4 regions of the Glutamicibacter sp. NPDC087583 genome follow, and region 4 is predicted to be linked to each of the others. Evidence: riboswitches for the same ligand, from Rfam matches in the RefSeq annotation. Region 4 holds a riboswitch; each other region holds the start of a gene.
The links. A riboswitch is a leader RNA that binds a small molecule or an ion and turns the genes downstream of it on or off. The one in region 4 is predicted to bind S-adenosylmethionine.
Positions count from the first base shown of each region.

Region 1 (7,243 bases), on a different contig from region 4:
CAGATCGGCAATCAGGTCGTCGGCCTCCTCGATGCCCACCGAGAGGCGGACCAGGTTGGCCGGGATCTCCAGCTCGGTGCCGATCAGCGAGGCGTGGGTCATTTCGCGCGGGTAGCAGACCAGGGATTCCACCCCGCCCAGGGAAACCGAGAGCTGGAAGTACTCCATGGACTGGGCGAAGGCGCGGGCCGCAGGTTCATCGGCCAGGGCCACCGAGAGGATCCCGCCAAAGCCACGGCCGGCCGCGGACTGGGATTTGGCCAGTTCATGGCCCGGGTGGCTTTCCAGCCCCGGGTAGTAGACCCGGGTGACCTCAGCCTGGTCATCAAGCCAGCGGGCCAGGGTGCTGGCTGTAGCGCCGTGCCGTTCCATGCGCAGGCCCAGGGTCTTCAGCCCGCGGGCGGCCAGGTAGGAATCCTGCGGACCGGAGACCGCTCCCCCGGCAAACTGCTGGTAGCCCACGGCTTCAGCCAGGCTCTGCCCGCGGTGCAGGTGATCGGCCACGATGACGGCCCCTCCGAGCACGTCGGAGTGCCCGCCGATGTACTTGGTGGTGGAATGGACCACCGCGTGGGCACCGAAATCCAGCGGCCGCTGCAGGTAGGGGGTGGCGAAGGTGTTGTCCACCACCAGCAGGGCGCCGTGCTCGCGGGCGATGGCCGCCCAGCCGGCCAGGTCGGCGATGCCCAGCAGCGGGTTGGACGGGGTTTCCACCCAGAGCAGCGCGGTGTTCGGGCGTACTGCCGCGCGCACCGCGTCCAGGTTGGTGATGTCTACCGCCGAAGAGCTGATCCCCCATTTGCCGTGCAGCTTGGAGATCAGCCGGTTGGTGCCGCCGTAGCCGTCGGCACCCAGCACGATGTGATCGCCAGGCGCCAGCACTGCGCGCAGCAGCGCGTCTTCGGCGGCGATGCCCGAAGCGAAGGAGAAGCCGGCGGCGCCGCCTTCCAGCGCGGTGAGCTGGGATTCGAACCCGTTGCGGGTCGGGTTGGAACCGCGCGAGTATTCGTGCCCGGCGCGCAGCACGTTGATGCCGTCCTGGATGAAGGTGCTGGTCTGGTAGATCGGCGGGATCACCGCACCGGTGTGCGGGTCCTTGTGCTGGCCGGCGTGGACTGCGAGGGTGTTGAAGCCGCTCATGCGAAGCTCACTTCCTTGGTTTCGTTTAGCGCTGACTGGGTCGAGGCCAGTGCGTGATCCAGTGCCTGGGTGATATCTGCCAGCAGGTCGGCCGGGTCTTCCAGGCCCACCGAAAGGCGCAGGGTGGAGGTGTTCAGGCCGGCGGCGGCCAGTTGCGCTTCCGAGAGCCGGCAGTGGGTCATGGTGGCTGGGTGCGAAATCATGGTACGGGTATCCCCCACATTGGCGGCCAGGGAAATCAGCTGCAGCCCGTCGATTACCGGGGAAACCAGCGATGGGTGGGCCAGCTCGATGGCCACCACGCAGCCAGTGCCCTTCGGGGTGAGACGTTGGGCCAGCTCGTGGCTCGGGTGGCCGGGCAGGGACGGGTGGTGGATGGCCGCGATGCCCGGGTGGGCCGAGAGCTCTTGAATCAGGGTGGTGACGCTGCGCTGCACGTGCCCGGCGCGTACCGGCAGTGTCTCGATTCCGGCCAGGATTCCCTGGGCGCTAGCCGGGGCGAGCGTCGGGCCCAGATCGTGCAGGAACTTGGAACGCACCAGCATCGCGTAGGCGGCCGGTCCGTGGCGTTCAAGCAGCGAGGTGTTGTTCAGCCGAACCCGCGGGGCGGCGATCTGCGGCCAGCGGGCGGTATCGGAGAAGTCGAATTTGCCCGAGTCCACCACGATCCCGCCGAGCACGGAGCCGTGTCCGGCCAGGCCCTTGGTGGCTGAGTGCACCACGATGTCGGCGCCGAAATCCAGTGGCCGAATATTCAGCGGGGTGGCCAGGGTGTTGTCGACCACCACCGGGATGTTGTGCTCGTGGGCGATCGCCGCGATGGCGGGCAGGTCGGCCACGGTGCACAGCGGGTTGGAGACGGACTCCAAGAAGAACGCCCGGGTGTCTTCCTCGATGGCCGAAGCCCAGGCGGCGGGATCGGCCTGGTCGACAAAGTTGATGCGGATCCCGAAGTCGGCGAAGGTGTCGGTGAACAGATCCACGGTGCCGCCGTACAGCGAGGAGGAAGCCACGATGTGCTTGGGGCCCTGGGTCAGCGCCAGCAGGGACAAGGCCACGGCGGCCTGCCCGGTGGCGGTGGCCACCGCGTGGGTCCCGCCTTCCAGGGCGGCTACGCGCTGCTCGAGGATGGACACGGTGGGGTTGCCGGTGCGCGAGTAGGTGAAGCCTGCCTGGCGCAGCGCGAACTTCTCGACCGCTTCGGCATGCGTCGCGAATTGGTACGCCGCGGAATTGTGCAGTGGCGGCAGCATCGGGCGGAAGTCTCCGCTCGGGCGGTACCCTGCGTGCACCGCGTCGGTTTCCTGGCTCATGGCTCCTCCTCGATTCTCTGCGAGGGAGTGCACCGATTGGCATCGTGCGGCGGCACGAAGCACAGCACGCAAAAACGCGTTCGGAACTGCTCCATCGTTCCTGGCGGTAGCACCTTTCGGTTTCCCGATGGTTGCTGCGGCGTCTTCGAGCCAGATCTCTCAGCCGCTCTTGATGGTTTGTTGTTCTTCCATGGTTGGCTATCCGCCGCAAACGGTGCAAGCGGTATCCGGCGCCCGGCTTCATACAAGGCCGCCACGCTTCATATGTCGTCGCCTTGTCATGATGACGCGGGGGCCTGACCCCTTTTATGACGCGAGCTTTTGAGCGGAATCGTTGTGATGTAGAGGTTTTGCTGGAAGTTTGTGACGAAGTGCAGGTGCTCAATGACCGGCGGTTACGCTGCTGGCGGCTCAGCCGAGCACTTCTACCCCGAAGCTGGCGACCACGGTGCGCACTTCTTGCAGGTAGCGCTGGGCCTGGTCGGTGAGCGGGATGGCGGCGTGGTCAATCCAGCCGATCTCGATGCGCTCCTCGATGGCCAGCGGGATGGCAACGATGGAGGGATCCAGTTCGTCGCTGATGATGCCGGTGGAGATCGTGTAACCGCCCAAGCCGATCATCAGGTTGAAGATGGTGGCGCGGTCCGAGACCTGGATTTCGCGTTGGCTGGAGCGCGTGGAGAGCACCTCCTCGGCGAAGTAGAAGGAATTATTCGCGCCCTGGTCGAAGGTCAGCCGGGGCAGGTCTTCGAGGTCTTCGAGCGTGACCTGGGTTCGGGTGGCCAGCGGGTTGCTGCGCGAGATGAAGATATGCGGATCGGCCAGGAACAGCGGGTGGAAGACCAGCCGGGATTCGCGCAGCAGCTTGTCGATGACCTTCCGGTTGAAGTCGTTGCGGTACAGGATCCCGATGTCGCTGCGCAGCGTGCGCACGTCCTCGATGATCTGCTCGGTGCGGGTCTCGCGCAGCGAAAACTGGTACTCCTCGGCCCCGCTGGCCTGCACCATCCGCACGAAAGCGTCCACCGAAAAGGAGTAGTGCTGGGTGGAGACGCCCAGCAGCCGCCGGGCCGAGGGGCGGCCGAGGTACCGATGCTCAAGAAGCTCCACCTGCTCGAGGACCTGTCGGGCGTAGCCGAGGAATTCCGCGCCTTCGGCGGTGAGCGTCACTCCCCTGGCCGAGCGCATCAGCAAGGTGCGCCCCACCCGCGATTCAAGCTCCTTCATCGCTGAGGACATGCTGGGCTGTGCGACGTAAATGAGGTCGGCGGCAGCCGAGATCGACCCCTCTGAGGCGACCGCCACGAAATAGCGAAGTTGCTGCAGCGTCAATCCATTTGATCCCTGAACCATAGCCAGAGTCTATATGAATCCATAGTTATATCGAGTTACCCGATATCAAGAATCACCCTGCATGATTGACGCATCGACTTCCCCTCGGCCCACCACGGTCCCCTCAGATACAGATTGGCCATCATGGCAGACGCGTTGACCTTCAGCATTAGCACCACTAAATTCGACGAGAATTACACCCCTTCAGCAAATTCGCGCATCACCACGAACTTCGCCAATTTGGCACGTGGAGAGCGCCGCGCAGAGAACCTGAACAATGCTTTAAAAATGATCAACCGCCGCTTCAATTCCTTGGCTCACTGGGACAATCCCCAAGGAGACCGCTATGCGCTGGAATTGGAAATCATTTCTGCAAATGTGCATTTCACTGCCGATAATATCGACCAGAAGTTTCCCCTTTTAGAAGTCCTTGAAACCACGATCGTGGATAAACTCCTTGGCACTCGAACCCAGGGCATGGTCGGAAATAATTTTTCTTCTTATGTCCGCGATTACGACTTCAGCGTGGTGCTTCCAGCTTCGTGTAATGACAGCGGAGCTCCGGTGCTTCCGGAAGATTTTGGCGATCTCCATGGACAGCTCTTCCAGCATTTTTTGAACTCACAGGCGTACCGTGAGCGTTTTGCCCAGCTGCCGGTGGTCAGCATCAGCGTCTCGACTTCCAAGACCTATTTCCGCACCGGCAACAGCCATCCAGTGCTCGGTTTGGAGTACCAGCAGGATGAAAATTCATTAACCGACGCGTACTTCGGAAAAATGGGTTTGAGCGTGCGCTACTTCATGCCGCCGGGTGCCGTGGCTCCGCTGGCGTTCTACTTCCGCGGTGACCTGCTCAACGATTACACCAATCTGCAGTTGATCAGCCTGATCAGCACCATGGAGACCTTCCAGAAGATCTACCGTCCGGAAATCTACAACGCCAACGCGGCAGCGCCTGCTGTGTACCACCCGAGTCTAGGCGCCCAGGATTTCTCCCCTACCCGCGTTTTTTATGACCGCGAAGAACGAACCCAGCTAGGCAAGATCCAAGGGAAGTTCACCGAAGAGCATTTCATTATTCCGAATCGCGAACTGCTCGAATCCTGGGCTGCCAACTGTGCAGTCCCCACCGCCTAATCAATTATCTTAGGAATCCGAAGGACCAATTATGACCAATTCCCTGCTTCCAACCTCTATCGTCGGCTCCCTGCCCAAGCCTTCATGGCTTTCTGAAACCGAGACCCTGTGGTCTCCGTGGAAGCTGGAAGGAACGGCGCTGGCCGAGGGCAAGCAGGACGCGATGCGTGCCGCGGTGCTGGAGCAGACCCGCCGCGGCATCGACATCATTTCCGACGGGGAGCAAACTCGCCAGCACTTCGTGACCACCTTCATTGAGCACCTGTCAGGGGTTGACTTCGAGAACAAGCAGACCGTGTTGATCCGCGACCGCTACGAGGCCAACGTGCCCAGCGTTGTCGGCGCGGTGGAACGCAAAGCCCCGGTCTTCGTAGAAGATGCAAAGTTCCTACGCACACTGACCGACCGACAGATCAAGTGGACACTGCCCGGTCCGATGACCATGGTGGACACCCTGCACGACGGCTACTACGGCAGGCGCGAAAAGCTGGCCTGGAAGTTCGCGTCCATCCTGAACCAGGAAGCCAAGGAATTGGAAGCCGCAGGGGTGGATGTCATCCAGTTCGACGAACCTGCCTTCAACGTCTTCTTCGACGAGGTGGCCGACTGGGGCGTGGCCGCTCTGGAACGCGCCTGCGAAGGATTGAAGGCTGAGACCGTGGCACATATTTGTTTCGGCTACGGCATCAAGGCAAACAATGATTGGAAAGCAACTCTGGGCACCCAGTGGCGTCACTACGAGAAGTCCTTCCCGCTGCTGCAGCGCTCGACCATCGACACTATTTCGCTGGAATCCCACCATTCGAATGTTCCGCTGGAGGTCGTGGAGCTGGTGCGCGGCAAGCGGGTCATGCTTGGCGCAATTGACGTGGCCAACCAGCAGATCGAGACACCGGACAAGGTGGCAGAAACCCTGCGCAAGGCACTGGAGTATGTAGATGCAGACAAGCTCATCCCAAGCACCAACTGCGGCATGGCGCCATTTCCCCGCGATGTGGCACTGGCCAAGCTCAGCGCGTTGAGCGCCGGCGCCTCAGTGCTGCGCGAGGAGCTTGTCGGCGCCCGCGTCTAAGCCGGCTGAATCATAACTTTTGCTGCCAGCAGAAGACTTCAAGGCAGCGTTGCACGGGCACCCCGTGGGGTTGCAATGACCGCCGCGGATTCGGGCAAAGGTCCAGTGGTTCTGACTGCAGCGTCGGTAGCTTCGGCCAGCGAGCAGTTACTGCTACAGGTGTTCTCGGTTTAGGCTGGGTCTCTGTAGTGCTGGGCCGAACCGAAACTGTGGCTATGAATTTCCTGGTTTCCCAGGTAGCGAAGTGGCGAAATTGGGTGTACCCAACGGTATCGGCCGCTTTGCCTAGAAGCTGACCTGGAGCGGCTGAACACCGACGAAACGAAGCTCAAACATGTACGGGGCGACTGCCTTGCTAAATCGACAAGCGCAATCCGATCGGAGAATCAACTTTACTTGCCGCCCTCGCCACACTTTACAGAGCCCTCACCGACGATCAACAACATGAATTACGTCGGCATTAATCGATTCGAAATTATGCAGAACTTCGATATCTTCGCTTGATATCACAAAAGTTGCAATTCATTGTTGCCTTCACTACTTGAATTGAAAATCGCGGTACGAACTCTGTACATTAAAACGCCGCCCATCTTTACGGCGCTGCAGAAAACCAGCAACAGTGTCGACGTCCTTGGGATGCATCCCGAGTGCACGGCATTTTGCACGAACTTGTTCCACGCTGATTGAAACCCAGCGCTCAGGTTGGTTCATCATGTCAGCTTTAAGCATGTCTTCTTCATTCCATTTCAGCCCTGACGAATAGCCGGCTGCCATTCGCGCGACATGCTCAAGGATGCTGTCGACCCCGTTAGGAAGTGGTTCACCCGTGTCCTTCACGGTGTCAACATCAGGTTCGACAGTTCGATCGGCGAAAAGCTGCACAGGATTCGCCCCTTCCAAGCACTCAGCTGTCACTGATTCGTTCCATTCAATGACCGCGACCGCGTCTGCGCCACATCCCCATAGGAGTTGCAAGCGCTCACGATCTGGCCAAGCGTACAGCACACGTGAGCTATGTAGAACACCGGGCGAGAAACCGCGCCATGTCACGTGCTTTACCTGAGGATGAGCAACCAGTTTCTTCAAAATTGGGCTCTCGAAGTTCTTCTTCGGGGTCACGACTACCACCGCGCCGCCTTGTTGTTTTAACAGCCACTTAATCGCGCGCAAGTTCTGTGGTTCTCGCGAGGTCTCATTCTCCGTCAGTCGGGAAATCGCCAATGAGAGGGGGTAACCATTCGGTGCCATC
Region 1 is NZ_JBIUWY010000002.1:485,275-492,517, forward strand. Features, by position in the region: gene ACIOU9_RS08450 (cystathionine gamma-synthase) at 1-1,140, opposite strand, end outside; gene ACIOU9_RS08455 (O-acetylhomoserine aminocarboxypropyltransferase/cysteine synthase family protein) at 1,137-2,453, opposite strand; SAM riboswitch class I at 2,542-2,632, opposite strand; gene ACIOU9_RS08460 (LysR family transcriptional regulator) at 2,865-3,806, opposite strand; gene ACIOU9_RS08465 (DUF1852 domain-containing protein) at 3,930-4,922, shown strand; gene ACIOU9_RS08470 (methionine synthase) at 4,954-5,994, shown strand; gene ACIOU9_RS08475 (hypothetical protein) at 6,532-7,243, opposite strand, start outside.
Region 1: another riboswitch for S-adenosylmethionine. It lies ahead of ACIOU9_RS08455 (O-acetylhomoserine aminocarboxypropyltransferase/cysteine synthase family protein); the one in region 4 lies ahead of ACIOU9_RS15670 (acyl-CoA dehydrogenase).

Region 2 (7,243 bases), on a different contig from region 4:
TCGGCCACTTCGGTGACAAGATCGGCCGCAAGGGGGTGCTGATCACCTCGATGGCGATGATGGGCGGTGCCTCGACACTGATCGGCCTGCTTCCTCCCACCGCGCAGATCGGCATGCTGGCCCCGATCGCGCTGATCATCTTGCGCATCGTCCAGGGCCTGGCCGTGGGCGGCGAATGGGGCGGGGCCATGCTGATGGCACTGGAGCACGCGCCGAAGGAGCGCCGCGGCTTCGCGGCGAGCTTCGCGAACATGGGCGGCCCGGCCGGCGCCGTGATGGCCACGTTGGCAGTCTCGGCCGTCTCGCTCATGCCCAATGAGCAGTTCCTGGCCTGGGGCTGGCGCATTCCGTTCCTGATCAGCATCGCGCTGGTGGGCATCGGGCTGGTCATCCGGCTGAAGGTCACCGAGTCCCCGCTGTTCCTCGCGTTGGAAAACAAGGCAGAAGAGCGCAAGACCCCCTTCATGGAGGTCATCACCAAGTACCCGAAGTCCGTCATCCGCGGAACCCTGGTGGGCATGAGCTCCTACACGGTGCAGGGCCTGATGACCGTCTGGGCCATCTCCTACGTGGTCGAGGAAGTCGGCATGGACCGCACTGCGGTGCTGAACATCAAGGCCATTGGCGCCGCGTTGACCGTGGTGGGCATCTGGGTTTCATCGCGCTATTCAGACAAGCTGGGCCGCCGCCCGGTCATGATGGTCGGCATCCTCGCCGGCGCCGTGGCCGCCCTGCCGATCATGTGGATGCTGGAACTGGGCCAGCTGTGGCTCTTCGCCATCGCGCTGTTCGTGGCCAACGGCATCATCCAGGCCTTCATCTTCGGGCCGTTCGGCGCGTTCACCGCGGAGCTGTTCCCAACCCGCATCCGCTACACCGGCGCTTCGCTGGTCTACCAGCTCTCCTCCACCGTGGGCGCGGGTTTCACCCCGATGATCGTTGCAGGCCTGGTGCTGCTGGGCGGCGGATCGCTGTGGATCGCCGGAGCCGTTTGGGCCGCCGCGTTCATCGTCGCCGCCCTGGCCATGCGCGGCATCAAGGAAGGCCGCGACGCCGACCTCGAGGCCGAGGAAATGAGCCACTAGCCTCCCGACTGGCGAAAGCGCGGGGCCGGTTGGAACCTGCGGGTTCTAACCGGCCTTGCGCTCTTTCTCGGCTCCGGCTTCCTCGCAGAAATCCAAGAACGCGCGCAGCCGCAAGCTAGGGCGGTCCGAAGCGGTGTAGGCCACGCAGATATCGCTCACGCCAACCTCGCCCTCGATCTCCAATACCGACAGCGGCAAGCCGTCGTAGCTCAGGTTGACCGGCGGGCGCTGCACCAGAACGGTATAGCCCAAACCCCGAGCCACCATCCCGCGCACCGCCTCGAAGCTCTGCGAACTCCACCGCACCTTGGGGTCCAAGCCCGACATGCGAAGATTCACCAGCTGGTTATCGCGCACCGTGGGGATGTCCAGGGAGACGAAGTCGTCGTCGGCCAGTTCGCTCAAGGCGACGGAGGTGCGATCGGCCAGCCGGTGATTTCCTCCCACCAGCACATAGGGCCGGCCCGACATCACCGTACGCGAAGAGACCTGCGGCAGCAGGTGGCGGGTATGGGTGAGCACCGCATCCAGGTGGCCCTTGAGCATGCGCTCCTGCAGGTCGGCCCCGTCCCCCTCCACGAGGGTGACCTGCAAGTCCGGGTGCACATTGGTGAAGCGTTCGCAGATCACCGGGATCCAGAAAGCGGCCAGCGAGGAATAGCAGCCGATCACCAAAGGGCCGGAGAGCTTGGTCTGGCGTTCGACAATCTGGTCCTGCACTTCTTCGGCATGGCGCACCAGGGCCCGCGAGTCCAGCAGGAAGTCGGTGCCGACAGCCGTGAGCACCACGCCGCGGGCACGTCTGCGCACCAGCAGCTGCGAGCCGACGGCGCGTTCCAGCTCGTCCATGGACTGGGACATGGCTGCCTGGGAAATATGGCACTGCTCCGCTGCGGCGGAGATGGAGCCGAGTTCAGCGACGGCGACGAAGTACTGCAGCTGGCGCAGGGTGTAGTTGATCACCCGCCCAGTCTAGCCAGCGGGCAGCGGACCACTGCCAACTAGAAAATGTTATGAGGCGAATAATCTATTATTCCTTGACTACTTCATTGCCTCCGCGGATGATGGCATCAGCTTGCCGATGAAATAACCCGTCTACAGGAGACAGATGAAGCCAGTGATGAAGACCGGAATGCATGCAGTGGCGCTTGGAACTGCTGGCGGCCCGCTATTGAGGCCGGATCCAGGAACCGGTCACCGTCGCGGAATTTCTACCGCGATCGTTGTGGACGGCCACGCTTACTTGGTGGATTGCGGCCATGGCGTCGGTTTGGGCCTGGCTGAGATCGGGATTCACCCCACTGCCCTGCGCGGAATTTTCATTACCCATCAGCATTCAGACCACGTCATTGACCTGAATTCTGTCATGGTCCTGGGCGGCCTTGGGTTCCGCGGCACCGAGGGTCGGCAGGTTCCTGTTTTCGGACCGGGTGATCTAGGAGTGCTGCCCTCGATGCAGACAGCGGCCGAAGAGCCGGAAGCCATATTTCCGCAGTCGCCCACACCCGGGACCAACGCCATGGTCAACTTGCTGCTGCGCGCCCATGCGACAGATCTCAACGATCGCCGACGGGATTCGGCGGCACCTGATATTTCGGATATTTTCCATGGCGTAGATATCGAGATTCCCGCCAGCACAGGCTTCCACCCCAACCACAACAACCATCCGGACATGGAGCCTTTTGAAATATACGCTGATCGGCATGTAAAAATTAGCGCTATCCTGGTCCAGCACCAACCTATCGCTCCGGCATTCGCATTCCGCTTTGATTCGAGATATGGATCGGTCGTGGTTTCCGGCGATACAGCGCCAAGCGCAAATCTTGCGCGCCTGTCCCAAGGCTGCGACTTGCTGTTCCATGAAGCTATTGATCTGGAGGCCATCGCTCGTAGCTACCCGCATGCTTCATCCTCCGAACTGGAAGCGAGCATGGGACATCATCGGCGCGCGCACACCACCGCAGAAGACGCAGGTCGAATCGCCCAGCGGGCTGGAGCACGGAACTTGGCGCTGCATCATTTGGTTCCCGCTGGATCTGGAATGGAAGTTTGGCAGCGGGCTTCGAAACAGTTCTCTGGCGGCCTCTTCGTGCCCCGCGACTTGGATATCTTCCATATCGCAAGTGGCACGGTTACCCAGGTGCGCTAGGGCCAAGGCCGGCAGCTATCCGTCAGGCGACTGGAACGATGGTCGATCAATTGCCCCGGGCCGACGGCCTTGAGCCCAGCACCGGCAAAGGATGCTGGGCTCGCAAGACCAAGGAATCTACTTTGATGCACCAATCGCCCACACGCGCGGAAGCTCGGTGCCATTGACCGCCAGGTCGCCAATCAACCTCGCCTTGAACACCCAGGGGTTGTGGTTGCCGGCGGTACGGGCATTGCGCCAGTGCCGGTCCAGGTTCTTGGTAACGCTCGTGGCGCTGGCGGCCAGCGCATCGAAAGCGTGGGTGATTGCGTTGAGGACCAATGGCGTGAGCACCACCTGCGCCTGGGCGCTGGCCTGCTCTGCCGCATCGTTGGCTGCTTCGTCCTCTTCCCCGGTCACCTCGCCGGTGTGCAGCGCCTGCGCAGTTTCATAGGCTCCCTGCAATGCCGTCGACACTCGTTCCACCGTTGCCGCGGCAGCGAAGGCCGCCGCGGAGACCTCGCCGATCACCTGCAGCAGCTGCGGGTCTTCGGCCGCCAGATTGGCCGCGGCATGGCTGAAGGTCCGCTTGCGCGCCTTCAGCTCGGCGGCGAAGTCGCGCTCGGCTGCTTTGGCGGAGCCGGCCAGAACAGCGAGCAGCACCTGCTGGTAGAAAGCTGTCTGGTACTTGAAACGCGTATCGAAGTCGATGAGGTCTTCTTCGGCGACAATCGCATCGGTGAAGGTGGAGGTGCCGGTACCCGTGGTGCGCTGGCCGAAGCCATCCCAGTCATCGGCCAGCTCGACGCCGGGCTGGTGGCGGTTGACTGCGGCGATCACGCGCTTTCCGGTGTCGGTGCGCTCTGCGTAGGTATCCAGCCAGTCGGCGAAGATCGAGCCGGTGGAGTAGTACTTGGTGCCGTTGATCTTGAATCCTCCCTCGCCGTCCGGGGTGACCTTGGTGATCACGTCCCCGACCTTGACGGTGCCGACCTCGGTCCAGGAGTTGCCCACCAGTTCTCCCGCCACGAAGCGGGCCAGCCACTTGTCGCGCCCCGGACCGGGGGCCGCAACCAGACGGTCCTCGACGAAGGCGAAGTGCGCGCGCAGCGCTTGGGCAATATTGGAATCCGCCGCCGCGAGATCCACGAAGAGCTCGAAGAGTTCGGGCAGCGTAGCACCGGCACCCCCGTGCGATTCCGGGACCCGAACCGCACCAAAGCCGGCAGCGGCCAGGTCCGCGACCTGCTGGTAGGGCAATTCGCCGGTGCGGTCGCGTTCGGCTGCGCCCTGCGCAATGCGCGCGAAGAGCGGTGCGAAGCGGTTTTTGAGGCCTGCGAGTCGATTGCCAGTTGCAAGTACAGTCATCGTTCAGTCCAATCCGGGAGAAGTTTTCTTAGGTGTACAGCGAGAGCGGCTGGGACTCTCCGCGCAGGAAGTAGGCGCCGACCTCGATCTTCTTGTAGTCCACTGGGTCGTGCAGCGAATGGGTGCGCACATTGCGCCAGTACAGGTCCAGGCCCACCGAGTTCGCAGTCGAAGATGAACCGGTCACCTCGAAGATCCGGTTCGCCACCTCCACTCCCACCTCAGTGGAGACCACCTTGGCTTCAGCAATTTCCACGGCCAACGCCGCTCGTTCGGGCTGGGTGACTTCCCCGGCCTTCGAGAGCAGGGCATCGAATTTCCGGCCCAGCTTCTCGGTCAGCGCCGCCACTGCTGCGGTGCGGGCTTTGAGCTCTCCGACGGTGCGCTGGAAGATCGGGTCCTGCGAGTAGGTCTCTGCCTGCGAGAACAGCCAGGCGTTCTTGCGGCCCAGCAAGATCTGCTTGCCGCGCTCCAGTGCTCCCTGGGCGATGCCCAGGTAGAAGTTGGCGAAGGCCAACTGGATACCGGGGGTAAGCAGGGTGGAGACCGGTTCATCGGTGACGAATCCCAGCAAGTCCCCTGCTTCGAGCCGCACGTTGTGGAACTTCAAGGAATTCGACGCGCTCAGCCGCTGTCCCAGGTAGTCCCAGTCGTCAACGATTTCCAAGCCATCGATATCGCGTGGCAGAACCAACGCGAGAATCTGCCCGTCGTATTCTCCGCCCTGGACCAGCGCGTTGATGACGATGACCTCGCCAACACCGGAACCCGTGGAGAATCGCTTGGCTCCATTCAGTCGGTAGCCGTCCCCTTCGGCGCTCAGCGTCAAATCCGGATCAACTGGATTCACCGAATCGCCCCAGAGCCAGCCACCTTCCACGGTGCGCTGCCACCATGCCCCTTGCGCTTCTGCTGGGGCGTAGAACGCAATGCCGGACTGGTTGATGTAGTGGTAAGCCAGCAACTGCGAGATGGAGCCATCAGCTGCGGCCAGTATGCGGACCGCTTCGAAAGCCGTTTCCCAATGGGCTCCGGCTCCGCCGAATTCTGCAGGCACCAAGAGATTGAGCAACCCGGCTTCGCGCAGCAGCTGCACTTCGGCGAAAGGCTGGGCGTTCTTTCGGTCGCGTTCGAGCGCGTCAGCCGCCAGCTTGTCAGCTACTTGCTGGGCGACGTCGCGCCAATGAGCCAGTTCAGCTTCATCAGCAGTGCCGGTGTAGGGCACGCGCGGCAATTGGGTATCCAGTACAGTCATCTTCGTTCTCCTCTTGGGCTATGGATTCCGAAGGATGCAGAAAATCTGCGGATCCATCGAACCTGGCGTTAGCACTACCTGCGGAGTGCAGGCTTGCTGCGGCATCTCGGAGCCAGGTCTCTCAGCCGCTCTGGATGGGTTGTGCTCCGAGTCAAGCATTACTGGCAGGTCCTCGGGAAGGGCGCTGTCATGCGGAGGAACAGCAGGACAAAATACGTCATCTTCGCGCCTTCGCCCTGCCGGAAAACGGGCGGATAAGACGTCATATGACCTTCGCATGACGCAATTGGCATGCCGGAACTGGATCTCAAGAGCGTTCCCGCAGGCATCGATTGGGAACACAGCGTGGATCAGGGCACTTCCATGCGACCGCATAGAATGGCCATTCAAGATCAATCGGCAGAAGAGGCGGCAAGTGGATCCAGCAGGCGTGATTGCCTTCATGTTCGGGTTGCTGAGCATAACGCTGGTCGCAGCGTTCCTCGCCCCGATGGCACGGGACCGGAAGCTCGCTCGCAATGCGGCGATCGGCATCAAGACGCGCCACACCTTGGCCAGCGATGGGGCCTGGCTCGCCGGGCATCAGCAGGCTGCGCCCCTGCTTGCCGCGGCTTCCTGGGCCGGTTGGGCGGCATTGGCCAGCGCAGCAGTTCTCTGCCTGCTGGGCCAATTCGGTTTCGCCTTCGCCGCGACCGGAACCGGCTACCTGGCCGCCATCGCGTTGCTGGTGATCTCGACTGCCACAGCGAATAAGGCCGCGCGGAGCTTCCCGGCGGCAGGCCTGGGCTAATCCAGCACTGCTTAAAGCAACGGATCGCGCCATCTGCCGATGGCGCGATCCGTTGCTTTCTTGGAAGGCGTGCTGCTAAAGCAGTACGGCTCCCAGGACCAGTACAGTCAGGAACCCCGCGGTGCCCTGGATGGCGGTAGCCACGCTCAGGGTCTTGTAGGCGGTGATCACCGGAATGCGGCTGAGCTGCGAGACGACCCAGAAGTAGGAGTCGTTGGCGTGCGAGACAACCATCGCACCGGCGCCTACTGCCAATACGGATAGCACCATGCCCAGCTCCGAACCCAAGCCCAGGGAGCCGAGCATCGGAGCGACCAGCGCGGAAGTGGTCACCATTGAGACGGTGGACGAGCCCTGGGCGGACTTCAGTGCAGCGGCGATCAGGAATGGCACAGCCAGGCCCAAGCCCAGTCCGCTGAGTGAATCCGAAAGAATCGTGGTCAGATCCGACGCGGCCAGGACCGCGCCGAAGCCGGCGCCGGCACCGGTGATCAGCAAGATCGGAGCAGCGGTGCGTACAGCTTCGTTCATCTGCTCATTGAAGACCGCCAGCTTGCTGCCACCGCTCAAAAGAAAAGTCGATGAGATCAAGCCGAAGATCAGCGCAATAACCGGCG
Region 2 is NZ_JBIUWY010000004.1:295,887-303,129, reverse strand. Features, by position in the region: gene ACIOU9_RS12880 (MFS transporter) at 1-1,085, shown strand, start outside; gene ACIOU9_RS12875 (LysR substrate-binding domain-containing protein) at 1,131-2,048, opposite strand; gene ACIOU9_RS12870 (MBL fold metallo-hydrolase) at 2,194-3,234, shown strand; gene ACIOU9_RS12865 (acyl-CoA dehydrogenase family protein) at 3,352-4,581, opposite strand; gene ACIOU9_RS12860 (acyl-CoA dehydrogenase family protein) at 4,610-5,836, opposite strand; SAM riboswitch class I at 5,887-5,977, opposite strand; gene ACIOU9_RS12855 (SdpI family protein) at 6,252-6,626, shown strand; gene ACIOU9_RS12850 (GntP family permease) at 6,702-7,243, opposite strand, start outside.
Region 2: another riboswitch for S-adenosylmethionine. It lies ahead of ACIOU9_RS12860 (acyl-CoA dehydrogenase family protein); the one in region 4 lies ahead of ACIOU9_RS15670 (acyl-CoA dehydrogenase).

Region 3 (7,243 bases), on a different contig from region 4:
GGGATCGCACGTGATGAACGGCATCGGCGGCTCGGGCGACTTCGCCCGCAACGGCTACCTGTCGGTATTCATGTCCCCATCGACCGCCAAGGGCGGCAAGATCTCGGGCATCGTTCCTTTTGCTTCGCATGTGGACCACACCGAGCACGACACCATGATCCTGATTACCGAACAGGGCCTGGCCGACCTGCGCGGCCACTCGCCAAAGCAGCGTGCGCAGCTGGTCATCGATAACTGCGCCCACCCGGAGTACCGCCCGATGCTGCAGGACTACTTCGACCGTGCGTGCAAGGAAAGCTACGGCAAGCACACCCCGCATCTGCTGGGCGAGGCCCTGTCCTGGCACCAGCGCTTCCAGGAGACCGGAGACATGCGCCCGGCCAGCTAGTCGCCGGCCAGACGGGGCGCGATGCGCAGGATGCGGTCATCGCCCGCCCCTGGCTGGCCGCGCCCGTCGGTATTGTTGGTCAGCACCATCAGTGCGCCGTAAGGATCCACTAGCACGTCGCGTAGCCGGCCGAGCCGGCCATCGAGCAGTTCATGCTCGGTGGCCGGCTCGTCCAGTTCCACCGCGCGCAGCACTTCTCCGCGCAGATTCGCCAGATAGAGGGTGCCATCGAGGATCGCGATGCCGCTGGGGCTGGCCTCGGACGGGGACCACTGCGCAATCGGATCGGTGTACGACGGATTTCCGCCGCTTTTTCCCTCGGCTTCGGGCCAGCCGTAGTTTCCCCCGGCTTCGATGATGTTCAGCTCGTCGAAGGTGTTCTGCCCGAACTCGCTGGCGAACATGGTGCCATCAGCACCCCACGCCAAGCCCTGCACATTGCGGTGCCCGTAGCTGTAGACGAGGGAATTCTCGAACGGGTTGTCGTCCGGGACGCTGCCGTCAGGTGCCATGCGCAGGATCTTTCCGCCCAGCTGCTGCAGGTCCTGGGCTTGCTGGGGATTGCCCGCATCGCCCACGGTGGCATAGAGCATCCCGTCCTGACCGATGGCCAACCGCCCGCCGTTGTGGATGCTGGCCGAGGGCAACCCGTCAATCAAGGTGCGCGGGGCCGACAGTGAAAGATTCCCGGCGCTGCCTTGCAACGTGAACCGCTGGATGCGGTTGCCGAATTCCGCGGTGGAATACGCATAGAGCCGGTCCGGTGCGAGGAAGGCCAGGCCCAGCAATCCGCCTTCTCCCGTCGCTACGAGATCGTCGATCCGAGCCACTTCGCGGCCTGGTCCGGATCCTGGAATCTCCACGATCCGCCCAGAATTACGTTCGCTGACCAGCAGGCTGTCTTGGGCGTAAACCATGGACCATGGGGCGTCCAAGCCGGTGGCCAGGGGAGTTGGAACAGTTTGCGATTCGGTAGCTGGAGCTGAAGGCGGGGTTGGCGCGGAGCATCCGGCGAGGAACACTGCGCCGAGCACTAGGCAGGTACCCAGAATGCGCTTCATCGAGCTGCTATCCATGCGCTGGTTGATGGCGCGTCGGGCGATAAGTCAGTTCCTGGATCCGTCCGTCCAGCAGCTTGGACTCGACAAGTTCCAGATCGTAGTCATCGACCCCGCCAAGTACCGGGGCAGAACCGCTATGCCCGGTCAGTACCGGGAAGATGGTCACCTGGATGAAGTCCACAAGACCTGCCGCCAGCAGGGAATGGTTCATCGCCAAGCAGCCGTGGGAGCGCAGCGGCACATCTGAAGCTTCCTTGAGCTGTGCGACGACTTCCAGTGCATCAGCTCGCTCCAGCGTGGGGTTTGGCCAGGACAGCGGCTCTTCCAGGGTGGTGGAGATGACGGTGGCGGGCTTGTCGTGCAGGGCCACACCCCACGCGTCTTCAACCTCGGGATTCGCCTCGATTTCTGCCCAGAAGCGGCTGAAGAGACGGAAGGTGTTGGCTCCGAAAACCATGCGGCAAGCCGGAGTGTAGAGCGCGAGGCGGTGAGCTAACAGCTCTGGCCCCTGTTTTCCCCAGTAGCCGCCCCAATCGCCGGCGGCGCTGCCGAAGCCATCGAGGCTGCTGAACACATCGAAGGTATAGGTCGCACTCATGGCGAATCTCCTGGAGCTTGAGCGTTAGATGCCATCTACCGTACGCCCGTGCTCGCGGTGTGAAAACCAGCTAGGCCGGATTCTCAGGCAAATCCACATTCTGGGTGCGCAACTGGCCGCGGGATAGCTGCTTGCCGGTGGATTCATCGGTGATGATGACCTCCCAGAGCTGCTGGGTGCGCCCTTGGAGTAGCGCGGTGGCGATCACCTGGACCCGTGCTCCGGTGGAAGGGCGCAGGAAGTCGGTGGCGTTGTGCACGCCGACTGCGAATTGCCCGCGTTCGGCCACCGCGTAGCTGGCGCCCACCGATCCTGCGCTCTCGATGATCGAGGTGTACACGCCGCCATGGACTACGCCCCAGGGGGTGTGGTGGTTCTCGTCCAACTGCGCGTGGCCGCGTACTTCAGTGGCTGTGATTTCATCGAATTCCAGTCCGATGCTTTCGCTGAAACGGCTGGACTTGTTGGGAATCCGTGGTGCTGGGTTATCCAATTGGTGATCCTCGGGCTAGTTCGGTGTGCTGGCTTCTAGCGCCTGGGCGCGCAGGACATTCTTCTGCACCTTACCAGTGGAGGTGCGCGGCAGATCCTGCGGGAAGACGATGGTGCGCGGCACCTTGAAACCGGCCAGCTTTTCGCGGGCGAATTCAATCAGCGTTTGCGCGTCCAGGGAGGATCCGCTGGCGCGGATGACATATGCCACCGGACGCTCGCCCCATTTCTCGTCCGCTATGCCGATGACGGCCAGGTCCAGCACCTCAGGGTGCGAGGCCAGCGCCTGCTCCACCTCGATGGTGGAGATGTTCTCGCCGCCGGAAATGATGATGTCCTTGGCCCGGTCGCGCACCTGGATGTAGCCATCCGGGTGCATGACACCCAGATCGCCGGTGTGGAACCAGCCGCCATGGAAAGCTTGGGTAGTGGCCGCTTCATCGCGGTAGTAGCCGATCATGACGTTATTGCCGCGCAGCACGATTTCGCCCATGGTCTGTCCATCCGCCGGGACATCGTTCATGTTCTCGTCAACAATGCGTGCGGACTCGGCGGTAATCATGCCAACGCCTTGGCGGGCGAGCTTCGCGGCCCGGTCCGGGCCATCGAGGGCATCCCACTCATCCTGGTACTCGCACACCGTGTACGGTCCGTATACCTCGGTGAGGCCATATACATGGACTACCTCGATGCCCAGCTTCTGCAGCTTGGAGATGATTGCCGGGGACGGGGGAGCTCCTGCGGTGGTGATGCGCAGTGGCGCATCGAGCTGGTGGGCGCGGGTGGAGTCGGCGATGATGGAGCAGACGGTCGGAGCGCCGCACAAGTGGGTGGTTCCAAGATTCTCGATGGCATCCCAAACGGAATCTTCGCGCACGCCGCGCAGGCACAGGTGGGTTCCTCCCGCTGCGGTGACGGCCCATGGAGTGCACCAGCCGTTGCAGTGGAACATCGGCAGGGTCCACAAGTAGCGGGTCTTGGCCGTGAAGCCCTGGTGGTGCGCTTCGCCCAACGAGTTCAGGTAGCTGCCGCGGTGCGAGTAGAGCACGCCCTTCGGCTTGCCGGTGGTGCCCGACGTGTAATTGAGAGTGATCGGAGCCCGCTCATCGGCGATGGCGTAGGGAAGTCTTTCATCCGAGGCTTGTGCGATTAGCTCGTCCAAGGTGGCGTCCACGGGCACGTCCGGACGTTCTCCGGCGTACTGGTCATCGGTGATCTCGATGAGCGCCTCCAGCGTTGGGTTCTCGCGGCGCAGGGTCTTCGTGTTCTCCAACAGCTCTGTGTCGGCAAGCATCAGCTTGGCAGCAGAATGATCAATGATGTATTGCAGCTCGTGGGCCGAGAGTCGGGTGTTCAGGGCAACGAGGACTGCGCCTGACAGCGGTACGGCGTAATGCGCCATGAGCATTTCGGGAGTATTCGGTGCCAGCACGGCCACGCGGTCGCCCGGCTCAATGCGAGCCTTCAGCGCCTGGGCAAAGCGGTGCACCCGTGCTTCGAATTCTTCATAGGAGAAGATGCGAGTTCCATGGATGACGGCGGTCTTCTTCGGATAGGCCTCGACTGTGCGTTCCAAGAAACGCAGTGGGGTCAATTCTGAATGGTTGGCCTGAATCTCTACCATGGTGTGGCTATTCCTCAATCGTCATCGATGGTTACGGAGAACAATAAGCAGGAGTGTGACTCAATGCACTCCATGACCAATAGTGGCATGAACCTCAGCGTCATGCCGGGAAACCAAGTTTCATTACGGTGGGCGGTAGGGGATTCGCGCCAGGGCCCCGAGCCCAGGGGAGGCGTTAGTGTTCTGCCGAATCAAGGGCGGCGGAAGCCTGCTGCGATCATGGGGGCCGAGGGGTTCAAGAAGCGCGGCGCATAGCGAATAAAAGGCTGCCCAAGGACTTCTGGTGGGGCCCTGGATCGAATATTGCGTCGAATATTGCGATTTGCGAAGTGAAATGTTTGACGGCTGTTCGTCATGAGCCATATCGTTTTAAACAGAATCAAGAGCATCAGCTATAAGCCCTGGCTTGCTGATCGGCAACCCTCTCAACGGTAGTGGGGTGCTCCAGGTGAGGATTCGGTTCCACGCAAAATGTGCTGGAACAAGTACCGCACACGGCGCGGAACTTCAGCCCAAGCGGCTTCGAGTAACGAGAAGCCAATGCTTGCAGGCTACTGCGCGGTGGGCAAGACCCAAAGGAATCGAGCCATGTCATTGAATCTTGAACTTGACCCGTTGACCCTGCGCAAGGTTTTCGCTCAGCATCCATCAGGGGTAGCCGCCCTCTGTGCAGAACTGGATGGCGTGAAGACGGGACTTGTCGCTTCATCGTTTACCGTGGGAGTTTCCCTCGAACCTGCACTGGTGATGTTCGCCGTGCAGAAGTCCTCGAACACTTGGCCAAAGCTGCGCGAAGCTGGCCGCATTGGCGTCTCGGTGCTGAGCGAACGCAATGATGGTGTCTGCGCTCAGATTGCCTCGAAAAATGGCGACCGGTTCCGCGGAATCGATACCTATTCCTCGGATCAGGGCGCGCTCTTCGTCAACGACTCAACGTTGTGGTTGGAGACTTCGATCTACAACGAGGTCGAAGCGGGGGATCACTGGGTAGTCCTGATGGAAGTCCACGGGCACCGCACCTCCGAGCACTCGCCACAGATCTTCCATGATTCGCGGTTCCATTCGCTGCCGATTCCTGAGCTCGTATAAGCGCTTCGCATCTTCCAAAGCTCCGGCCAGATCAAAACATCGATCTGGCCGGAGCTTTTTGAATTCCGGTTAGGCGGGTTGAGCCGTTCCCCGCAGCCCTCGACACCGGCAATGCCCGTTCTCTCACGCCACCCAGAAGACGTGGCAAGATGGCTGGCAATCTCATGGCCTGCCTTCTTGGGCCAGCTGCCCCAGGCATTTGGCGATAACCTCGTCATCAAAGTATCTGTCGCGAGAAACCTTGAACTCGCCATATCCGCCACCCGTCTGGGCCGTCGAACAGAACCACGCAGATAGCTCATGGATCCTCGCTGCACGCTGGACCAGAGCGGCAGAGAATTGCCGGCAACCCTCGCATGGGGCTTCCGAGCCATGCAAAGGCTGCGCATCACAAATGAAACCGGCGCTTTATGGCGTCTTCACTGGCGCGCGTCGCGGACGCGAAGTGGCGAGAGTGCGCCGGCAGCCCAGTCGCTGATCCAGGTTCGCCCGCCGAGTCGTTGCACACATTAAGTTATCCACCGCCCCCGAACGCAGAAACCCTAGCCGATTGTGGACTACTGGAAGATCCGGCCTTGCTGGCGAATTTAATCCACGGTGACTTAGGGTTTTGTAAATTCACCAGTATCCACAAGGTTATCCACAAAACTGTGGACAAGACGTGGGCAAATGTGTACAAAGGCTGAAAAACCCCGGGAACTGGGCGATTAAGGGTGTTGATAACCTTGGGTCGGTTGGCGTGAGCTTCAATGAATTAAGTTTCTGTCCACAGGTGTGCGAATACAAACAACCAAGTCAACAGATATTAATGATACGTAGAGTGGGGTAATCCACAGAGTTCTCCCCAGACTGTGAACAGGGAAGTCCACAGGTAGAGGAGTGTTATCCACATATTCTGTGGATAATGAGGTTTACGCCTGTTAATAACAGCCCTAGTGTTGGGTTCGGGAGAGAAATATCCACAGGCGCCTGACATCCAAATGTCCGTATCGACTGACACGATGAAGCGTTGCCATGAGGCAAGGATAATTTTTCCCAGCGGGTCAATAGGGGATGGAAGTGTCTGCAATGAGTGCTGAGCCGGTTTACGAAGGACGAGATTCCGACGCAGGGCGCAAGCCGCCACAGGATATCGAGGCCGAGATGTCGGTCCTCGGTGGCATGATGCTCTCCAAGGACGCCATTGCTGACGTCGTTGAATCCATTCGCGGCACCGACTTCTACCGTCCCTCCCACGAATCGATTTACGAGGCGATTGTCGACCTCTACGGTCGTGGCGAACCAGCCGATGCGGTCACCGTAGCCGACTTGCTGACCAAGCGCGGCGAAATCTCGCGCATTGGTGGCGCCGCCTACCTTCACAATCTCATCCAGCAGGTTCCAACTGCAGCCAACGCCGGGTACTACGCAGAAATTGTGCGCGAACGCGCCGTGCTGCGCCGATTGGTTGACGCTGGAACGCGTATTGTCCAGATGGGCTACTCGCCAGATGGTGAAGTTGACGCAATCGTCAACGAAGCCCAGGCAGAGGTCTACAAGGTGGCCGAGAACCGCAGCAGTGAAGACTACGTGCGACTTTCGGACATCATCGAAGACACCGTTGATGAAATCGAGAACGCGGCCAACGCGGGCGATGGCATTACCGGTGTGCCCACCGGATTCTATGAATTCGACGAGCTGACCCAGGGCCTGAAGGGCGGCCAGATGATCATCATCGCCGCCCGTCCTGCGGTGGGCAAGTCAACCTTCGCGCTGGACTTCGCCCGTTCTGCTGCCATCAAGCACAATATGGCCACCGTGTTCTTCTCCTTGGAAATGGGCCGCAATGAAATTGCGATGCGCCTGCTCTCGGCCGAAGCATCCATCCAGCTCCAGGATCTGCGCAAGGGCTCGGTGGAAGACGCACAGTGGACCAAGATCGCCACGACCATGGGCCGGCTGAACGAAGCCCCGTTGTTCATTGATGATTCGCCGAACATGTCCATGATGGA
Region 3 is NZ_JBIUWY010000004.1:130,588-137,830, forward strand. Features, by position in the region: gene ACIOU9_RS12110 (acetyl-CoA hydrolase/transferase family protein) at 1-388, shown strand, start outside; gene ACIOU9_RS12115 (PQQ-dependent sugar dehydrogenase) at 385-1,449, opposite strand; gene ACIOU9_RS12120 (dihydrofolate reductase family protein) at 1,457-2,047, opposite strand; gene ACIOU9_RS12125 (PaaI family thioesterase) at 2,118-2,540, opposite strand; gene ACIOU9_RS12130 (long-chain-fatty-acid--CoA ligase) at 2,556-4,163, opposite strand; SAM riboswitch class IV at 4,541-4,657, shown strand; gene ACIOU9_RS12135 (flavin reductase family protein) at 4,752-5,252, shown strand; gene dnaB (replicative DNA helicase) at 6,321-7,243, shown strand, end outside.
Region 3: another riboswitch for S-adenosylmethionine. It lies ahead of ACIOU9_RS12135 (flavin reductase family protein); the one in region 4 lies ahead of ACIOU9_RS15670 (acyl-CoA dehydrogenase).

Region 4 (7,243 bases):
ATGGCGCACCAGACATCAACTTCGATTTGATCCTCTTCGACATGCTTGGCAGCCTCCCGCTGTCGGGCTGGATGGCTACCGTGCTGATGGTCGTCACCGTGCTGCTGATTGCGATCTTCTTCGTGACCGGCGCAGACTCGGCCTCGATCGTGATGGGTGCGCTCAGCGAACGCGGCGCTGAAGAGCCATCCAAGAAGGCCGTGATCTTCTGGGGCGTGGCCACCGGCGCTGTGGCCGCGGTGATGCTGCTGGCTGGCGGCGATCATCCGGCGGAGGCATTGACCGGGCTGAAGAACATCACTATTGTTTCGGCGCTGCCATTCGTGATTGTGATGCTCCTGCTCTGCGTGGCGTTGTGGAAGGACCTGAGCAAGGATCCGCTGGTGCTTCGCGGCAAGGTGGCTCGAAAGGTCCTGGAGCAGTCCGTGGGCCAGGCGGTTGACCGCCATGAGGGTGGCCAGTTCAGCTTGATGACCACCGAAATCCCTTTGGTCAGGGCCGAGGGAAGGGCCTCCGAAGTGAAGCTTTTCGCCACCGAAGCCACCGCTGACCCGGTGCAGGACGGCAAGGGCAGCGCGGCCGATGGCCAGAGCCAGAAGCCAACGGCCGGGGATTCCTAACCGGCAAATCAAATGAAGCTTCTTCCCCAGCCGGGGAAGAAGCTTCATTTGTTTAACCCCAAGGGGCTTGGGAGCAGCGATTAGCCGCGCGCGCGGCAGATCGCGTTGATCTCCGGAATGCACGGCTCATTCTGCAGGCTCGTTGTGTCGCCGAGCGTGGTGCCCTCGAACAGCTGGGTGAGCAGGCGGCGCATGATCTTGCCCGAACGGGTCTTGGGCACATCCGGAACCAGGACGATTTCCCGCGGCTTGGCAATCGGGCCGATCTGCACCGCGACGGTATCACGGAGTTCAGCAATGAACTCGGCCTGCCGTGCAACGAGCTGCTCGTCAGGCGACTCGGCAACCAGGGTCTTGTCCAGCGGTACCACGAAGGCGGTTGCAGCGTGTCCGGTCTTGGAATCCGGGGTGGGGCAAACGCCGGCTTCCACCACGCCGGGGTGGGTGACCAATGCCGATTCGATTTCAATGGTGGAAAGCCGATGGCCGGAAATATTGATCACGTCGTCGGTGCGGCCCAGGATGTAGATATCGCCGTCCTCATCGAAGCGGGCACCGTCGCCAGCCAAGAACCAGCCCTGCTCTACGTATTGTTCCCAGTAGCTGGTGTAGTAGCGCGTCGGGTTGCCCCATACGGTACGGGCCATCGACGGGCCAGTGCGCGTGATGACAATATTGCCCTGCTGGTTGGCTGGCACGCTCAGGCCGCCATCGTCGACAATGTCCACCGAGATGCCCGGCAGCGCGCGTGCGGCGCAGCCTGGCTTGAAATGTCCATCGGTCGGCAGGGGAGAAAGCACGGTCGCGCCGGATTCGGACTGCCACCAGGTGTCAACCATCGGCAGTCCTGCTTCGCTGTCCCGGCCGATCTGCTGGCGGAACCATTTCCATGCCTCGGGATTGACGGCTTCACCCACAGTGCCGCCGATCTTCACCGAGGACAGATCGTACTGGGCCGGGATGCCATCCGGGAACCAGCCCATCAACGAGCGGACCAAGGTGGGAGCGGTGTAGTAGCTGGTGACCTTGTAGCGTTCAATGACCTCGAAGTGGCGGCCCGGGTGCGGGGCGTTGGGGACGCCCTCGTAGATTACCTGGGTGACGCCATTGGCCAACGGGCCGTAGATCTCGTAGGTATGCGCGGTGACCCAGGCGAGGTCGGCGGTGCACCAGTGCACGTCCTTGGCGCGCTGGGACTCGTCCGGGTTGGCGAACAGCAGGTTGTAGCTGGTGGCCGCCTGCGTCAGGTACCCGCCGGTGGTGTGAACCAAGCCCTTCGGCTGGCCGGTGGTTCCCGAAGTGTACATGATGAACAGCGGTGTTTCCGCATCGAATGCCTGCGCGTGGTGCTCGGTGGACTGGGTATCAACCACCTCATGCCACCAGATGTCGCGGCCTTCGGTCCACGGGATTTCGTCGCCGGTGCGGCGGATAACCAGGACCTTTTCGATTTCGTTCTCGCCGGCAACGGCCGCATCGGCGTTGCCTTTGACCGGAACCGAAGTGCCACGGCGGAACTGGCCGTCGGTGGTGACCAGGACCTTTGCCTTGGTGTCCTCCACACGGAACCTCAGCGCTTCGGCGGAGAACCCGCCGAAGACCAGCGAGTGGATGGCGCCGATGCGGGCGCAAGCCAAGGTGATGACAATTGTTTCAATGAGCACCGGCAGGTAAATGACCACGCGGTCGCCCTTCACCACACCCAGGGATTCCAAGGCGTTGGCTGCCTGGGAGACCCGCTCCTGCAAATTCTTGTAGGTGACGGCTACCCGGTCACCGGGCTCGCCTTCGAAATACAGTGCGACCTTCTGGCCGCGTCCCGCAGCTACATGGCGGTCGGCGCAGTTCACTGCGGCGTTCAGCTTGCCGCCGAGGTACCAAGAAATTTCCGGTCCGCGCTTGGCATCCGGATCGGCCGGAATGATGCGGCTGGTGGTGTGCCACGGGGTGTCCCAATCCAAGAGGTTCGCCGCTTCGTCCCAGAATTCCTGGCGTGCTGCCTCTGAAACTTGAGTTGAGGTTGTTGCCAATTCGGTGGTCATCGCAAACTTTCTTTGGTGAGGGGTAGTTTTGTCAGCGGGTACTAGCTGGTCCGGTTTCAGGTCCAGCGCTTGATAGCCCAGCGTTCTGCTATCGACAGCAGGGCATCGGTGATCTTTCCAAAGACGGCCAGCAGCACGATGGTCATGATTAGGCGGTCCAATCGGCCGTTGTTCTGCGAGTCGGTGAGCAAGAAGCCAAGGCCCATTGACGCGCCGAGGAGTTCGGCTGCGACCAGGAAGAGCCAAGCTTGGGCTAGTGCCAAACGCAGTCCGGAGAAGATCGAAGGGACCACTGCGGGCAGCTGGACGGTGCGCAGCAGCTTCAATCCCTTCAACCCGAAGGCGCGGGCTGCTTCGACCAGGTGGGCATCGACATGGCGCAACGCCAAGGCGACGGTGGTAAAGACCGGGAAGAAGGCACCAATGATCACGAGTGTGACCTTGGAATCTTCACCCATTTTCATCCAGAGCACCAGCAGCGGAACCCAAGCCAAGGAAGGGACTGCACGCAGGGCGCTGATGCTCAGTCCCAGAAATGCATCTGCCAATTTGGACAGCCCGACAAGCGCACCCAGCGCCAAGCCCAGCAATGATCCGAAGGCGAAACCGAGAAGAACACGCTGAGTGGAGATGCCGATGTGCTTTCCGAGTTCGCCATCCTGGAAGAGCTCAATGGCAGCAGAAACCACTGAACCCGGAGTTGGCAGTGTCCACGGAGCAACGATTCCGGTAACGGTGACAAATTGCCACACAGCCAGGGTGGTCAGCGGCAAGACCAGCGCAAGCAGCCATTTCGGGGCACGCAGGATCGTTGCGGCCATGCTGGCCTTCTGCTTGGCAGGTGTTTGGCTTCCGCGGGTTCCAGCCACGTTAGTGGGACTCATGGCTGGTTACTCTCCGGAGATCTTTGTTGCGTCTGCCTTGACGGCAAACTGGTCATCGATGAGGGTTTCCAGAGCTTCATCAACGGATTCCTGCTCCGAGACATCGCCGCTAGCGACCAGCGTGGGAGCAATCTTGCTCAGGACTCCAGTGAATTTGGCGTCGGGAACTGCCGGAACGTCCAGATTGGAGCGTTCCTCAATGACGGTGGCAGCAACTCCTGGTTCGAGCCCTGCTACGTCGGCCAGGATTTCTGCGGTTTCCTCGGGATTGTCAGCTGCCCAGCCACGAGCCTTTTCGTAGGCATCGACAACGAGCTGGGCGAGTTCGGGGCTCTGATCAATGAAGTCTTCGCGAGCGTTCAGCGCACCGTAGGTGTTGAAATCCAAGTTCCGGTAAACCAGTTGCGCGCCGTCTTTTTCGGCAGCGGCCATGATCGGATCCAAACCGCTCCAGGCATCAACCGAGCCGTTGGCCAGGGCGGTACGTCCATCGGCATGCTGGAGGTTCTGCAGCTTGATGTCAGCTTCACTCAAGCCCGCGGATTCCAGCGCCTGCAGCAGGAAGAAGTATGGGTCGGTGCCCTTTGTAGCGGCCACGGTCTTGCCAGCGAGATCTTCAACGGACTCGATTTTCGAGTCCTTATCCACTACCAGGGCCGCCCATTCCGGCTGCGAATACAGTGCGATGGTCTTGATGGGTGCACCGTTAGAACGGTTCAGGAGCGCAGCGGAACCGGCTGTGGAACCAACATCGATTGCGTCGGCGCGAAGAGCTTCATTGGCCTTGTTGGAACCTGCGGACTGGATCCATTCGACATTTACGCCCTGCTCCTTGGCGGCTGCTTCCAACCATCCCTTTTCCTTGAGTACCAGGCTCAGCGGGTTGTAAGTGGCAAAGTCGATGGACAGGGTCTGACCATCCGAGGAGGCTGTAGCGTTTTCGCCAGCACAGCCGGTCAGGGCAACTGCGCCAACGATCAAGGCGGCGGCGGACAATGCAGTGCGGCGGGTGAGACGGTTCAAAAGCATGGAGAATCCTAGAATTGTGCGTGCAAGCGGTGTAGGTGAAAAGGCAAAGGGGACGAATGGTTCGGGACCCACGGCGTGGCCGGGACTAATGGTTGGTTGGGTCGACGCCGAGCAGGCGCAATAGGTGCAGGCGATCTGCAACGAACTTTTCATCGGTATGCCGGCGTGGATGCCCAGCTGAGATGGACAGATCTTCGATGACGCCCGCTGCACTATGCCCAGCGCCTCGCCCCAGAACAATCACGCGGTCAGCCAGAGTCAACGCCTCGTCCACATCATGGGTCACCATGAGAACGGTGGTGGGGAACGATGCGTGAATCGAGAGCAGCAGATCCTGCATCTTCAAGCGTGTCAGCGCATCGAGGGCGCCAAAGGGTTCATCAAGAAGCAATACACCCGGGCGCCGAGCCAGCGCGCGAGCCAGCGAAACCCGCTGCGCCATGCCTCCGGAGATCTCGCGTGGGCGCAAGCTGGCTGCATGGCTCAGACCGGTCAGCTCGATCAACTCCTCGATCAGCGCGTTGCCGGAGCGCTTATCGGTTTCCGGTGCCAGGCCCAGTGCAATGTTCTGGCGAACCGAGCGCCATGGCAGCAGCCGGGGCTCCTGGAAAGCAACGGCGCATAACTCGTTGATGCCGGTGACCTCGCGGGTGCCGGTGCGGATGGTGCCGGTGGTGGGGTGGTCCAAGCCCGATACTGAACGCAGCAGCGTGGATTTTCCGCAACCGCTGGCTCCAAGAATGGCCACGACTTGACCTGCTGGAATTTGCAGGTTGATATCGGCCAGGACGGTGCGGTTTTCCATCTTGGTGGTGAAGGTCCGCGACACGTTGCTGAACTGCACGTCCAGGGCGCTTGAAGCTGAGACAACGGGAGCTGCCTCGGGCGCTGCAAAGGAAAGAGTCATGTTCATCTCCATCGGTCCTGGCGGTAGCACCGGCCTGCAGAGCAAAACTCCAAAGGTGGTTGCTGCGGCGTCAACGAGCCAGATCTCTCGGCCGCTCGGGATGGTTACGTGTCCATTACAACGAGTCGAACGATTTGAACGCAAATCTCGCGTAATATGAAAAAATCTTCGACAACTACGTCACATTGCCCAGAAATTTCGTTATTTATTTTATTGCAGGCCGGTTTGCTCGACATTAAGCAAAACTTTGCAACTCATCTTCGGCAGGACACGGAATAGGCTGTGAAATTTGAAGATGGGCACTGCCGGCACTGGGACGAAATGTGACTTCGCGGGTTGGAATCACCGGTTTATTACCGTTACAAATGAATTACGACCCATCCAGAGCGGCTGAGAGATCTGGCTCCACGACGCCGCAGCAACCACCCCAATAGCGGGACGGTGCTACCGCCAGGACCGATGGAAAGAATTGAGAACCCTGATGCCTATTGGTGAATCGCACAATGCCCTCGGACTGGACTTCAACCAGCTCAGTGACCCTTCGCAGGCCACCGCAATGGACCTGGACAAGTTTGAAGAACAGTTGCCGACTAGGCAATTGCTGAAAATCACCCCCGGACCAAGTGCGGATGAGCAATACGACCGGCTGGCCGAAATCTTCCGTCCCGTTTTTGCGCAGATCGCTGCAACCGCCAAGGACCGCGACTTGAACCGCGTGCTTCCTTTCGAGCAGGTAGGCCTGCTGAATCGCGAGCGGTTCGGTGCGTTGCGCCTTTCCGTTGCCGACGGGGGCTATGGTGCACGGCTGGTGGATGTCTTCCGCTTGCTCATCGAGCTTTCCGAGGCGGACTCCCACGTAGGCCAGCTGTGGCGCGCGCATATCGCATTCGTTGAGAATGTCTTGGTGCTGGACGACGAAGAACTGCGCAAGAAGTGGGTCGCTCGCATCGCTGCCGGGCAGATTATCGGCAACGCCTACACCGAACGCGGTGGCAACGCCCTGGGCACCTTGAACACCAAGGCCAGCGTCTTGGATGGACGCTGGGTGATCGACGGTGAAAAGTACTACTGCACCGGCACCATTTTTGCCGACTGGACCACCGTTGCGGTGGCCCACCCGGAGCTCGCCGGCCGCCAGATCGCCGTGGTCTCCACCCAGCGCAGCGGCGTCAAGATCCTCGACGACTGGGATGGGTTCGGCCAGGGCCTCACCGGAACCGGCACCACCGAATTCCACCAGGTCCCGGTGGATTGCTTCATGCCGCAGCAGACCAATGACTCCGAAGCGGCGATCTTCCAGCTGGTGCTCATGGCCGTGCAGGCGGGCATCGCCCGCGCCGCACTGAACGACCTGCGTCACGCGGTGCAGGCGCGCACCCGCATCTTCACCACTGGAACCGGGGTGCCGGTATACCAGGAACCCCAGGTCCTCCAGCTGGTGGGCGAAGTTTCCGCGGAGTCCTTCGCTGCCGACTCCGTGGTGATCGGCGCAGTCCTTGAAGTTGAAGCCGCCTTGGGCGATCCGGGACTGAACGACGAGGAACGCTACGCAGTATGCGAGCTGGCCGCCAACCGCGCGCAAACCGTGGTGCAGCCACTGGCCATCGGCGTGACCAGCAAGCTCTTCGACGCACTGGGCGCCTCTTCCACCAGAAGCGGCTGCAACCTGGACCGGCACTGGCGCAATGCGCGCACCATCGCCACGCATAACCCGGCGATCTACAAGGCGCGCATCGTCGGGGACTACGAGATCAATGGGGT
Region 4 is NZ_JBIUWY010000007.1:92,256-99,498, forward strand. Features, by position in the region: gene ACIOU9_RS15645 (BCCT family transporter) at 1-620, shown strand, start outside; gene acs (acetate--CoA ligase) at 701-2,662, opposite strand; gene ACIOU9_RS15655 (ABC transporter permease) at 2,719-3,483, opposite strand; gene ACIOU9_RS15660 (aliphatic sulfonate ABC transporter substrate-binding protein) at 3,553-4,575, opposite strand; gene ACIOU9_RS15665 (ABC transporter ATP-binding protein) at 4,661-5,482, opposite strand; SAM riboswitch class I at 5,488-5,589, opposite strand; SAM riboswitch class I at 5,857-5,948, shown strand; gene ACIOU9_RS15670 (acyl-CoA dehydrogenase) at 5,964-7,243, shown strand, end outside.